Regions from separate parts of the Kitasatospora sp. NBC_00240 genome, predicted to be linked through region 1. Evidence: predicted binding sites of a transcription regulator. Region 1 holds the regulator's gene; each other region holds the start of a gene.
The links. The regulator HrcA, encoded in region 1, represses chaperone genes, less so after heat shock. The targets are predictions, from matches to a motif close to TTNGCACTCNGNNNNNCNGAGTGCNAA.
Positions count from the first base shown of each region.

Region 1 (4,295 bases):
GTGGGGCGCGGGCGTGGGGGGGGTGGGGCGCGGGCGTGGGGGGTGGGGCGCGGGCGTGGGGGGGTGGGGCGCGGGCGTGGTGGGGTGGGGCGCGGGCGTGGGGCGCGAGGTGCTGCCCCGAGCCGGAGCGGTGACGCACGCCGGGGAGCGCGCAAGACCGTCCCGGCTCGCGGAGCACCCAGGGGGCGCGCCCTCACCGGCCCGCGCGGGGGTGACAGCGGCCCGCGCCCCCGTCGTAGGGGACACGGGCCGCTGCCGCGCTCTGCGCCCGGCCGGCTCGACGGCTCAGCGGCCGTTGAAGGCGTCCTTCAGCCGGGAGAACAGGCCCTGCTGGCCGGGGGCGAAGGTCCCCGAGGGGCGCTCCTCGCCGCGCAGCAGCGCCAGGCGGCGCAGCAGCTCCTCCTGCTCGGGGTCGAGCTTGGTGGGCGTCTGCACCTCGACATGCACTATCAAGTCGCCCCGGCCGCCGCCGCGGAGGTGGGTGATGCCCCGCCCGTGCAACGGGATCGACTGGCCGGACTGGGTGCCGGGCCGGATGTCGACCTCCTCCAGCCCGTCCAGGGTCTGCAGCGGCACCTGGGTGCCGAGCGAGGCCGCCGTCATCGGGATGGTGACCGTGCAGTGCAGATCGTCGCCGCGCCGCTGGAAGGTCGGGTGCGCGGTCTCGGCGATCTCCACGTACAGGTCGCCGGCGGGGCCGCCACCGGGGCCGACCTCGCCCTCGCCGGCCAGCTGGATCCGGGTGCCGTTGTCGACCCCGGCCGGGATCTTGACGGTGAGCGTCCGGCGGGCGCGGACCCGGCCGTCGCCCGCGCACTCCGGGCAGGGAGTGGGCACGACGGTGCCGAAGCCCTGGCACTGCGGGCACGGGCGGGAGGTCATGACCTGGCCCAGGAAGGACCGGGTGACCTGGGAGACCTCGCCCTTGCCGCGACACATGTCACAGGTCTGCGCGGAGGTGCCGGGGGCCGCCCCCTCGCCGGAACAGGTGGTGCAGGTGACGGCGGTGTCGACCTGGAGTTCCTTGGTGGTGCCGAAAGCGGCCTCCTCCAGGGTGATCTCCAGCCGGATCATCGCGTCCTGGCCGCGCCGGGTGCGCGAGCGGGGCCCGCGCTGGCCGGATGCGGCGCCGAAGAACGCGTCCATGATGTCGGAGAAGCCGAATCCGGCCGCGCCCGCGCCGAACCCGCCCGCGCCGCCGCCGTTCGGGGAGAGGGGGTCGCCGCCGAGGTCGTAGACCTGGCGCTTGGCCGGGTCCGAGAGCACCTCGTAGGCGGCGTTGATCTCCTTGAACCGCTCCTGCGTCTTCGGGTCCGGGTTGACGTCCGGGTGCAGTTCACGGGCAAGGCGCCGGAACGCCTTCTTGATCTCGTCCTGCCCCGCATCCCGTCGGACGCCGAGTACCGCGTAGTAGTCCGTGGCCACCAAATGCTCCGCTTGTTCCGCCTCTAGAAGTGCTGCGACTGGTTGTCACCGTTGGAGGTCCAACGGCGCTGTTCTACGACTCGGCCAGGATCTGGCCCACGTACCGTGCCACCGCTCGCACCGCCCCCATTGTGCCCGGGTAGTCCATCCGAGTCGGACCGATCACGCCCAGCTTCGCCACACTCTCGTCGCCCGAACCGTAACCGACCGAGACGACCGAGGTGGAATTGAGCCCTTCGTACGCGTTCTCCCGGCCGATCCGGACCATCATCCCGGCGTCGCCGGTCTCACCCAGCAGGCGGAGCAGGACGACCTGCTCCTCCAGGGCCTCCAGCACCGGCTGGATGGTGAGCGGGAAGTCGTGCCCGAAGCGGGTCAGGTTGGCCGTGCCGGCCAGCATGATCCGCTCCTCGTTCTGCTCGGCGAGCGCCTCGAAGAGGGTCGCCAGCACGGTGGTGACGGTCGGGCGGTCGGGCGCTTCGAAGGCCGCCGGCAGGGCCTCCAGCAGCTCGGGGACGTCCGGCAGCCGCTGCCCGACGGCCCGGGCGTTGATCCGGGCCCGCAGGTCCGCCAGGACGGTCTCGCCGACCGTGCCCGGGCAGTCGACCATCCGCTGCTCGACCCGGCCGGTGTTGGTGATCAGGACGAGCATCACCTTCGCCGGCGCCAGGGCGACCAGCTCGATGTGCCGCACGGTCGAACGTGAGAGCGAGGGGTACTGCACGACGGCGACCTGCCGGGTCAGCTGCGCGAGCAGCCGGACCGTACGGGCGACCACGTCGTCCAGGTCCACCGCGCCGTCCAGGAAGTGCCGGATCGCACGCCGCTCGGGCGCGGTCATCGGCTTCACCTCGGCGAGGCGGTCGACGAAGAGCCGGTAGCCCTTGTCGGTGGGGATCCGTCCGGCACTGGTGTGCGGCTGCTGGATGTAGCCGTCCTCCTCCAGGGCCGCCATGTCGTTGCGCACGGTCGCCGGGGAGACCCCGAGACTGTGCCGCTCGACCAGGGCCTTGGAGCCGACCGGCTCCTCGGTGCCGACGTAGTCCTGGACGATCGCGCGCAGCACCGCGAGCTTGCGGTCGTCCAGCGGACGCACGTCGAGCTGCCTGCCGTCGAGGTGCCTGGTGTCGGACTTGCGATCGTCCGCCCTGCGCTCGTTGGCCATGGGCACGCACCTCCGTCTTCGCACGTTGTCCGTTATGACTCGGTCTGGGTCACCCGGTGGATCACCCGCTGTGGGCCGCCTGGCACTCAGGACAGTCGAGTGCCAGAACCGTACCTGCCAGTGTAAGGCCCGGGCTCGACGGCAGGAACGGCCCGTCGGTGGTGATCCTGCACGCACCGCCCCGCGCGGGGTGATGCCGCTCGCCCCGCCAGGTGGCAGCATCGAAGGCAACCGGCGAATGCGAGGAGCAGCGATGTCGACCTCAGGCCAGCACACCCGTTTCGCGCCCGACCGTGGACTGACCGGCCGGATGGTCGCCACCATGTTCGTGATCGGCCTCCTGTACGTGGGCTTCACCGGTCTGCTCATCGTGCTGCTGCGCGGGGCCTGGCCGATCATCGTGCTGATCTCGGGCGGCCTGTTCGTCGCCCAGTTCTGGTTCAGCGACAAGATCACCGAACGGGCGATGGGCGCCCACGAGGTCACCCCCGAGCAGTACCCCCAGCTGCACGGCACCATTGACCGGCTCTGCGCGCTCGCCGACATGCCCAAACCCAGGGTCGCGGTCTCGCAGAACGACATGCCGAACGCCTTCGCCACCGGCCGCAAACCCGAGAAGTCCGTGGTCTGCGTCACCACCGGCCTGCTGCGCCGGCTGGAGCCGGAGGAGCTGGAGGGCGTCCTCGCCCACGAACTCTCGCACGTCGCCCACCGGGACGTCGCGGTCATGACGGTCGCCGGATTCCTCGGCGTGCTGGCCGGCGCGATGACCCGGATGGCCATGTACAGCGGGCTGATGGGCGGCAACCGCAACAGCAACGACCAGAACGCCGCCATCGCGATGCTGATCATCCCGCTGGTCTCGATGGTCGTGTACGCGATCAGCTTCCTGCTGACCCGGCTGCTGTCCCGCTACCGCGAACTGGCCGCCGACCGGGCCGCCGCCCAGCTGACCGGCCGCCCCAGCGCGCTGGCCTCCGCCCTGACCAAGGTGACCGGCCAGATCGCCGCCATCCCCACCAGGGACCTGCGCCAGGCGCAGCCGTACAACGCCTTCTACTTCGCCCCCGCGCTGAGCGCCCGGGAGGCCGCCACCCAGCTGTTCTCCACCCACCCGTCGCTGGAGAAGCGGCTGGAACAGCTCGCGCGGATCTCGACCGACCTCAACCGGTGACCGGCCCCGGGACGACGCCTCCCAGCCCGCCCATCGACCGTGGAGCAGCCCCATGGGATTCCTGGACACCCTGTTCGGCCGCAGCAAGCCGGTCCGGCCCGACCTCGACCAGCTCTTCGGCGTACCGTCGGCCGCGCTGACCCTGGAGGCCGCCACCGACTTCCGGCCCACCGGCCTCGGCTCGGTCTGCTTCGCGGCGGTCGAGGGCGGCGCCTTCGGCGAGGTGGAGCGCCAGGTCCGCGCACTGCTGGACGCCGACACCGACCGCGGCGGCGTCCCCGTGGAGGCGAGCCAGGACGGCTACGGCTACTCCTGGCTGCTGGCCCGGCACTCACCCGAGGAACTGCCGGAGCTGGTCAACGACCTGCACGCGGTCAACAGCGAGCTGGAGGCGAACGGCTTCGGCCCGCAACTGCTCTGCTCCCTGGTGGCCTTCCGCGACACCGCCGGGCAGTCCCTGGCTCTGGTGTACCTGTACAAGCGCGGCACCTTCTACCCCTTCGCGCCGATGCCCGGCGGGGGCGAGCGGCG
Region 1 is NZ_JAPEMU010000001.1:6,491,726-6,496,020, reverse strand. It holds gene dnaJ (molecular chaperone DnaJ) at 286-1,425, opposite strand; gene hrcA (heat-inducible transcriptional repressor HrcA) at 1,499-2,521, opposite strand; gene htpX (zinc metalloprotease HtpX) at 2,844-3,764, shown strand; gene OG689_RS27720 (hypothetical protein) at 3,817-4,295, shown strand, end outside.

Region 2 (4,295 bases), 720 kb from region 1:
GCGGGGAGGGGACGGCCAGGCCGCCCTGCGAGTCGGGGTAGCGGAAGGCCAGCGCGACCTCGCACTCGCCGCCGCGCAGCATCGCCAGCGACTCGGTCGGCTCCGCCTCGACCAGCGACACCCGGACCCCGGGGTGGCTGGCGCGCAGCCGGGCGACGGCGGGCGGCACCAGCGTGGAGCTCGCGGTGGGGAAGGACACCAGTCGCACCCGCCCGGCCCGCAGGCCGGCGATCGCGGCGACCTCCTCCTCGGCGGCCGACAGCCCGGCCAGGATGCCGTTGGCGTGCTTCAGCAGCACCCGGCCGGCCTCGCTGAGCTGCATGCCCCGGCCGGCCCGGACCACCAGCGGGGTGTCCACCGACTTCTCCAGGGCCTTCATCTGCTGGCTGACGGCGGGCTGGGTGCAACCCAGCTCGCGGGCGGCGGCGGAGAAGGAGCCGGTGCGGGCGACGGCACGCAGGACGCGCAGGTGGCGGGCCTCGATCATGCCTCAGTTATAAGGCATCCTTTGCTTACCGCAAAACTCCACTGATATGTGGTTGAACATTGGAACAGCACGCCGGAGGCCCGGCCGCACCCAGGGGGTGCGGGCCGGGCCTCCGGTCACCGTGAGGTGTGTCAGTGCGAGTGGCCGTGGCCGCCGTGCGAGTGACCGGCGCCGGCCTCCTCGTCGGCCGGCTTCTCCACCACGAGGGTCTCGGTGGTGAGCAGCAGCGAGGCGATCGAGGCGGCGTTCTCCAGCGCGGAGCGGGTGACCTTGACCGGGTCGATGACGCCGGCCTTCAGCAGGTCGCCGTACTCGCCGGTGGCGGCGTTGTAGCCGAAGCCCGCCTCCAGCTCGGCCACCTTGTGGGTGATGACGTAGCCCTCGAGGCCGGCGTTCTGGGCGATCCAGCGCAGCGGCTCGGCGAGCGCCTTGCGGACGACCGCGACACCGGTCGCCTCGTCGCCGGACAGGCCCAGGCTGCCGTCGAGCACCTTCTGCGCGTGCACGAGAGAGGCGCCGCCACCGGCGACGATGCCCTCCTCGACCGCGGCACGGGTCGCCGAGATGGCGTCCTCCAGGCGGTGCTTGCGCTCCTTGAGCTCCACCTCGGTGGCGGCGCCGACCTTGATCACGCAGACGCCGCCGGCCAGCTTGGCCAGGCGCTCCTGCAGCTTCTCGCGGTCCCAGTCCGAGTCGGTGTTGGCGATCTCGGCCTTGATCTGGGCGACGCGGCCGGCGACGGCCTCGCTGTCACCGGCACCGTCGACGACCGTGGTGTCGTCCTTGGTGATGGTCACGCGGCGGGCGGTGCCCAGCACCTCCAGGCCGGCCTGGTCGAGCTTGAGACCGACCTCCTCGGAGATGACGGTGGCACCGGTCAGGGTGGCCAGGTCGCCCAGGATGGCCTTGCGGCGGTCACCGAAGCCCGGGGCCTTGACGGCCACCGCGTTGAAGGTGCCACGGATCTTGTTCACCACGAGGGTGGACAGCGCCTCGCCGTCGACGTCCTCGGCGATGATCAGCAGCGGCTTGGAGGCGCCGCCCTGCAGGATCTTCTCGAGCAGCGGGAGCAGCTCCTGGATGGAGGAGATCTTGCCCTGGTTGATCAGGATGTACGGGTCCTCGAGGACCGCTTCCTGACGCTCGGCGTCGGTGACGAAGTACGGCGACAGGTAGCCCTTGTCGAACTGCATGCCCTCGGTGAAGTCGAGCTCCACGCCGAAGGTGTTCGACTCCTCGACGGTGATGACACCGTCCTTGCCGACCTTGTCGATCGCCTCGGCGATGAGCTCGCCGACCTGCGAGTCCTGCGCCGAGAGACCGGCGACGGCGGCGATGTCGTCCTTGCCGTCGACCTCGCGGGCGATCGAGAGGAGGTGCTCCGACACGGCCGCGACGGCCTTGTCGATGCCCTTCTTGAGGGCGGCCGGGCCGGCGCCCGCGGCGACGTTGCGCAGACCCTCGTTGACCAGGGCCTGGGCCAGCACGGTGGCGGTGGTGGTGCCGTCACCCGCGACGTCGTTGGTCTTGGTGGCGACCTCCTTGACGAGCTGCGCGCCAAGGTTCTCGTACGGGTCGTCGAGCTCGACCTCGCGGGCGATGGTGACACCGTCGTTGGTGATGGTCGGGGCGCCGAACTTCTTGTCGATGACGACGTTGCGGCCCTTGGGACCGATGGTCACCTTGACGGTGTCGGCCAGCTTGTTCACGCCGCGCTCCAGCGAGCGGCGGGCGTCCTCGTCGAACTGCAGAATCTTCGGCATGTTCCCGTTTCCCTCAGGGTTACTGAATACGTGAGCCAACAGCCGCGCCCCGGGCCCCTGTCGGTGAAGACACGGATCCGGGGCGGGCGGATACGGGCCCGCGGGCCCGTGAGGTCTTACTTCTCGATGACCGCGAGGACGTCGCGGGCCGAGAGGACGAGGTACTCCTCGCCCTTGTACTTCACCTCGGTGCCGCCGTACTTCGAGTACAGGACGATGTCGCCCACGGCGAGGTCGAGCGGAAGACGCTGGCCGTCCTCGAAGCGACCCGGGCCGACGGCCAGGACGACGCCCTCCTGGGGCTTCTCCTTGGCGGTGTCCGGGATAACCAGGCCGGAGGCCGTGGTGGTCTCGGCGTCGAGCGGCTGGACCACGATGCGGTCCTCGAGCGGCTTGATGGCAACCTTGCTGCTGGTGGTCACGTCCGAGCTCCCCTTCGGAGATTACGGGGTTGTCTAACAGGTAGTTGTGATGCCTGCGTGCCTGCCGTCGCGGGGGTCAGACACGCTTCACCGTGTTAGCACTCACCCGGTGGGGAGTGCCAGGACTGACCATAGGCCGCGGTTAGCACTCAGTCAACCAGAGTGCCAACGGCGCGGCCGGGAGATTCCCGCAGTCGCAAGCGTGTACGGATCGGCCGGGTGCGGACTTCCTGCACGGCGGCGGTGCGGCGCACCCCCGGGCATCCCCCGGTCACCCCCGCCGGCGCACTCATCCCCGCCACCGCAGCGACCGGCGGGGTTGAGTAGCCGTACTCATGTGCCGGTCCCGTCCCGGGCCGCAGACTCCGTCCATGACCACCGCGTCCAGCGCCCCGTCCGCCGCCCCGTCCGGTGCCGCCGACACCGCCGCCACCTCCGACACCGCCGACACCGCCGACACCGCCGCCGTCGTCGATCCGTCCGGCACCGATTCCTCCGGCACTGCCCTGACCCCCCGCCCGCTGGGCAGCGACCTTCTGCTGACCCTCCTCGTGCTGCCGCTGGAAGCCCTGCTGCTCGCCGGGATCGGCTACCTCGCCTTCGCGCTGGCCTTCGGCGCGGGCCAGAGCGGCGGGGGCGAGCTGGCCGTGCTGGTCCTGGTGCTCGGCGTCGTCCTCCTCCTCACCGCGCCGATCCTGCTGGCGGTCCGGTCCGGCCGGGCCGGCTACCGGGTGCTCCCGGTGGCCGGGCTCCTGCTGCCGGTCGCGGCACTGATCGTGCTCTCCCTGCGCTGAGCCGGCCCGCCCCGCCCCGCCCCGCCCCGCGAGGAAACCCACCCGCCTCACCCGTCGAGCCGAGGAGCCGGACGATGACCAGGACCACGCCGCCGGACCGCGGCCGCACCGCCCACCGGCCGCACCCGCCGGGCCGCGACCTGCTGGCGGCCCTCCTGCTGCTGGCCCTCGGAACGCCGCTCACCGGCGCGCTCGGCGCGCTGTCCCTGCTCGCCCTGTTCCGGCTGGAGGCGGGCGGCCAGGAACTGCTCGGGCTGCTCGTCCTGCTGACCGGCCTGCTCGCCGTCACCGGACCGCCGCTCGTGCTGGCCGTCCGCACCTGGCGGCGCGGGTACCGGGCGCTGCCGGTGGCCGCCGCCCTGCTGCCGTTCCTGCCGCTCGCCGCCCTGATCGCCGCCTGAGCCCGCCCCGAGCGGCGAGAATGGGCGGGTGGAGACCGAGAACCTGCAGGCCCTGCTGACCCCCGAGGGGCAGTCGCTGCTCGCCGAGCTGCGCGCGTACACGCCCGGCGACGAACTGGCGCTGGCCACCCGGCTGCGCCGTGACCACCCGGCGGAGCTGGTCTCCGCCGCGCTGGGCCAGGCCCGGCTGCGGCAGCGGGCGCGGGCCAAGTTCGGCGACGACGCGGACCTGATGTACTTCACGCCGAACGGCGTCGAGCAGTCCACCCGGCGCAGCGTGGCCGAGTGGCGGGCGAAGCGGTTCGCCGAGCTGGGCGTCCGGCGGCTGGCCGACCTGTGCTGCGGGATCGGCGGGGACGCGGTGGCGCTGGCCCGGCAGGGGATCTTCGTGCTCGCGGTCGACCGCGACCCCGCGGCCTGCGCGGCGG
Region 2 is NZ_JAPEMU010000001.1:5,768,260-5,772,554, reverse strand. It holds gene OG689_RS24665 (LysR family transcriptional regulator) at 1-487, opposite strand, end outside; gene groL (chaperonin GroEL) at 619-2,250, opposite strand; gene groES (co-chaperone GroES) at 2,367-2,672, opposite strand; gene OG689_RS24650 (hypothetical protein) at 3,044-3,466, shown strand; gene OG689_RS24645 (hypothetical protein) at 3,541-3,867, shown strand; gene OG689_RS24640 (class I SAM-dependent methyltransferase) at 3,896-4,295, shown strand, end outside.
Region 2: a site for HrcA is predicted at 2,815-2,841, ahead of groES (co-chaperone GroES). Genes of this name have one in related genera too.

Region 3 (4,295 bases), 2.2 Mb from region 1:
AGCAAGGGAGCAAGCATGGCCACCCGTGCCGTCGTTCGCGACAGGGCCGACCGGACTCGCGCGGCCCGCCCGACCAACTTCGAAGCCGACCGTGACCTGGTCGGGATGTACCTCGACGAGATCGCCAGGACGCCCCTGCTCGATGCCGCCGAGGAGGTCGAGCTGTCGCTGCGGATCGAGGCCGGCGTCTACGCCCAGCACCTGCTGGAGCAGGGCACGCTCCCCGAGGGCGCCGAGCGCGAGGAGCTGGAGGCGATAGCCGAGGACGCGGAACGCGCCAAGGACGTCTTCATCCGCTCCAATCTCCGGCTGGTCGTGGCGGTGGCCCGGCGCTACCCCCGCAGTGGCCTGCCCCTGCTCGACCTGATCCAGGAGGGCAACGCCGGCCTGGTCAGGGCGGTCGAGAAGTTCGACTACGCCAAGGGCTTCAAGTTCTCCACCTATGCGACGTGGTGGATCCGGCAGGCGATCACCCGCTCGATCGCCGACCAGTCCCGCACCATCCGGCTGCCCGTGCACCTGGTCGAGGAGCTCGGCCGGATCCGCCGGGTGCAGCGCGAGAAGGCCAAGGAGCTGGGCCGTGAGCCCGAGCCGTCCGAGATCGCCGCGGAGCTCGACACCACCGAGACCCGGATCAAGGACGTGCTCGACTGGGCGCGCGACCCGGTCAGTCTGAACATGTCCGTCGACGACGAGGGCGAGACCCAGTTCGGCGACCTCGTCGAGGACACCGGCGCGACCTCGCCCGAGGATGCGGTGATGGTGATGCTCCGCCGTGAGGAGCTGGACGGTCTGATCGGGCGCCTGGACGACCGCACCGCGTCGATCATCCGGTCCCGCTACGGCATGGAGGACGGCCGCGAGCGGACCCTCACCGAGGTCGGCAAGCAGCACGGGCTCACCCGCGAGCGGATCCGGCAGATCGAGAAGCACGCGCTGGCCGAGCTGAAGAAGATCGCCGACCACGCGGGCTTCGAGGCCGCCTGACCTTCACGGCCGGACGAGCCGTACGGACCCCGGTGCGGGCGTAAGCCCACGCCGGGGTTCCGGCGTGCGTGGGCGCGGTCGAGCGCGGACAGCGTGCGGGAGTACCGGCGGACGGGGCGGGTCAGGGCAGGTGGATCGGAGCGGGTGGATTTTCGGGGTGGGCGGGCTGCTGGGGGGCGGGCGGGGTCGAAGGAGGTCCGGGCCGGGCGGCGCGGCTCGTAGGCTGGTGACGGATCGGCCCGAGCGGTCGGGCCGGTCGCAACGGCTGGAGGTAGGGCGATGGGCGAGCAGCATCCGGGTCGGCCCGGTGACGGGGAGCAGGACGGGGCGGATCGGTCCGCGTCCGGTCGCGCGGAGGCGGTGACGGTCGTGGGCGGGTCGGAGGCCGCCGAGGCGGCGGGCCGGGGGTCGGTCGTGGCGGGCAAGGCCAAGCTGGTCTTCGGTGACCCGTTGGAGCAGCAGTCCGGGGACGATACCGATCGTGGTTGGGGTGAGCGGCCGGGAGCCGGCGAGAGCGCCGGACGGGGCCTGGACTGGTACCTCAGTCAGCGGCCCCCGCACCACGGCGGCTGAGCCCTGGCCGGCTCAAGGGGTCTGTGGTGCTCCCCCGCCAGGCGTGCAGCGCGGCGCCGCGGCCGGCTCGTGAGCGGCTGCCGCGGTCGAGGCGGCAGCGGGAGGTGGCGGGCCCGGGCGCAGTGGTCCGGCGGCGAGTGCCGTGGCGGCGGCGAGCAGGCCGGCGGCGAGCACGCCCGGCCGGTGGCGTACGGCCTGCTGGAGCCGGTGCCGCCCGCTCCCGCCGCGCCGGATGGGTGCGAACTCCGGCACCGCCCGGCGCGGCGGCACCGCGGGCGCGGCGGCCGGGACGGTACGCCGGGCGGAGGCCCGGTGCCGCGCGCCGCCGGGCGACGCCGCCGGCACGGCGCAGGATGGCGGCGCGACGGGCCGGGCGTACGCGGGCGGGGCCGGCGGCTGGCCGTACGCGGGCGGGGACACCGGGCGGGCGCAGGTGGACGGGAGCAGGGGCCGGGTGGGGTGGGTCATGACGGGCACCGCCTCGGGTGGGGAGCTACTCGGGTGGGGGCTGGGAGCGGCGCGGCCGGACCTGCCGGCGGCGGGCCGGTACCGCGCTCACCGGCGTCGGGCCGGTGGTGCGTGCTCAGCCTGCGACCACCGGGCCGGTGGCGGAATCCCCGTCCGGTTTCCTGTGGACAACCCGGGGCTGTGGATAACTTCGTTCACCCGCAAGGGTGAGAGTCAGAGCCGCGACCGGTCCCAGGGCCACGAGACGCCTGACCGGTACCCAGGGCCACCACCAGACGCCCGACCGGTTCCCAAGGCCACCACCAGACGCCCGACCCGTTCCCAAGGCCACCGGTACCCAAGGCCACCGGCATCCCCGGCGGCCGACCCCGGAGGCGGTCATGCGAAAGGCCTGGTGCCACCGCACAGAGCGGTGACACCAGGCCCTTCGAAGTCCGTTCCGGTCCTGACCGGCGCGCGAGCGGCGCTGCCGGCCGCCCGGTTCAGCTCGCCGAGGCGCTGCCGGTCGACTTGGCCGCGGCCGGAGCCGGGGTCGTGGAGGTGCTGGAGCCACCGGTGGAGGAGCCGCTGGTGGACGAGCCACCCGTGGACGAGCCGCTGCCGGCGGTGGCGGCGGACGAAGCCCCGCCGACCGAGCTGCTGGAGGACGAGCGGCTGTCCGTCCGGTAGAAGCCGGAGCCCTTGAAGACCACACCCACGGCCGAGAAGACCTTGCGGAGCCGTCCCTGGCAGTCGGGGCACGTGGTCAGCGCGTCGTCGGTGAACTTCTGCACCGCCTCCAGGCCGTTGCCGCACTCGGTGCACTGGTACTGGTACGTGGGCACTTGACTTCCTCCTGCACTTCCCCCTGGCACTCTCGCCTGATGAGTGCTAACGACGGTCAATGATGCGGCATTCCGCCTGATCAGTCCAGCGCCGCAGGTGTGAGATACCCCCACCGGCGGGCCCGGACGGCCGGACGGGCGGGTACGGACGATCGCCCGACCCCGAGCCGTCGCCGCGCGAGGCCGGTCGGCCGCCGCTGCGGCGACCGCTCCGACAGCCGCGTCCCGGCGTGTCCGCCCGGCCCGGCCTCAGCCCTTCGCGGCCCCCACCAGCTGCGCCGTGGCACCGCTCTTCGCCAGGGTTCGGACCGGCGTGCCGGAGCCCGCCGCGCCCGCACCCGCGAAGGTCGAGGGGACGAGCACGTCCGCAGCCTCCGAGGGTACGGCGGTGCGCGCCGCGCCCGCCGTCGGCGCGACGAGCAGCCGCCGCAGCAGGGCCAGGGCCAGCAGTCCGAGGCCGGCGCCGGCCACCGGCACCAGGAACCCGGCCGACGGGCCGTGGCCGTCGATCAGCCGGCCCGCGACGGTCGAGCCGGCGGCGAGGCCGAGGCCGATCGCGCCGGTCAGCCAGGTGAAGGCCTCGGTCTTGGCACCGTCCGGGACGAGGGTCTCGACCAGCGTGTAGCCGGTGATCAGGGTCGGGGCGATGGCGAGTCCGCAGACCAGCCCGGCGAGCGCGAGAGCGGTCAGGTTGGGCATCGCCCAGAGGGTGGAGCAGCCGAGGACCAGCAGCGCGTAGCTGCCGAGCATCCGCCGGCGGGCCGAGCTGCGCCAGGCGACCATGCCGTAGAGCACGCCGGCCAGCATCGAGCCGCCGGCGAAGACGCCGTACACGATGCCGCTGGCGCCGGGGCGTCCGGCGGCCTCGGCGAAGGCGGTCACCGAGACCTGCATGGCGCCGAAGACGGTGCCGACGCCGAGGAACGCACCGGCCAGCAGCCGGACCCCGGGCGAGGCGAGCGCGGAGACCCGCCGGGCGCCGGCCACCTGCGGGTGGCGGGCCGGCGCGGTGCCGCGCTGCGCGGCGAAGGCGAGCCCGCCGAGGACGGTCAGGGTGGCTTCGGCGACGAGTCCGGCGGCGGGGGTGACCCCGGTGGCGACGGCGGTGGCCAGCACCGGGCCGACCACGAAGGTGAACTCGTCCGTCACGGACTCGAAGGCGAAGGCGGTGTTGAGGGTGCCGGGGGAGGAGTCGGCCAGCTTGGTGACCCAGCGGGCCCGGACCATCGCGCCGATCTGCGGCACGCTGGCGCCGGCCGGGGCGGCGGCGAGGAAGAGCGTCCAGACCGGGGCGTGGCCGAGGGCCAGCGCGATCAGCGCACCGACCGAGACGGCGTGCACCAGCACGCTCGGCAGCAGGACGGCGGACTGGCCGTAGCGGTCGGCGAGGCGGCCGGTCTGCGGGCCGACGAAGGCCTGGGCGACGGCGGAGACCGCCGCGAC
Region 3 is NZ_JAPEMU010000001.1:4,291,809-4,296,103, reverse strand. It holds gene OG689_RS18065 (sigma-70 family RNA polymerase sigma factor) at 16-987, shown strand; gene OG689_RS18060 (hypothetical protein) at 1,267-1,560, shown strand; gene OG689_RS18055 (hypothetical protein) at 1,573-2,028, opposite strand; gene OG689_RS18050 (FmdB family zinc ribbon protein) at 2,511-2,852, opposite strand; gene OG689_RS18045 (MFS transporter) at 3,102-4,295, opposite strand, start outside.
Region 3: a site for HrcA is predicted at 2,876-2,902, ahead of OG689_RS18050 (FmdB family zinc ribbon protein). Genes of this name have one in related genera too.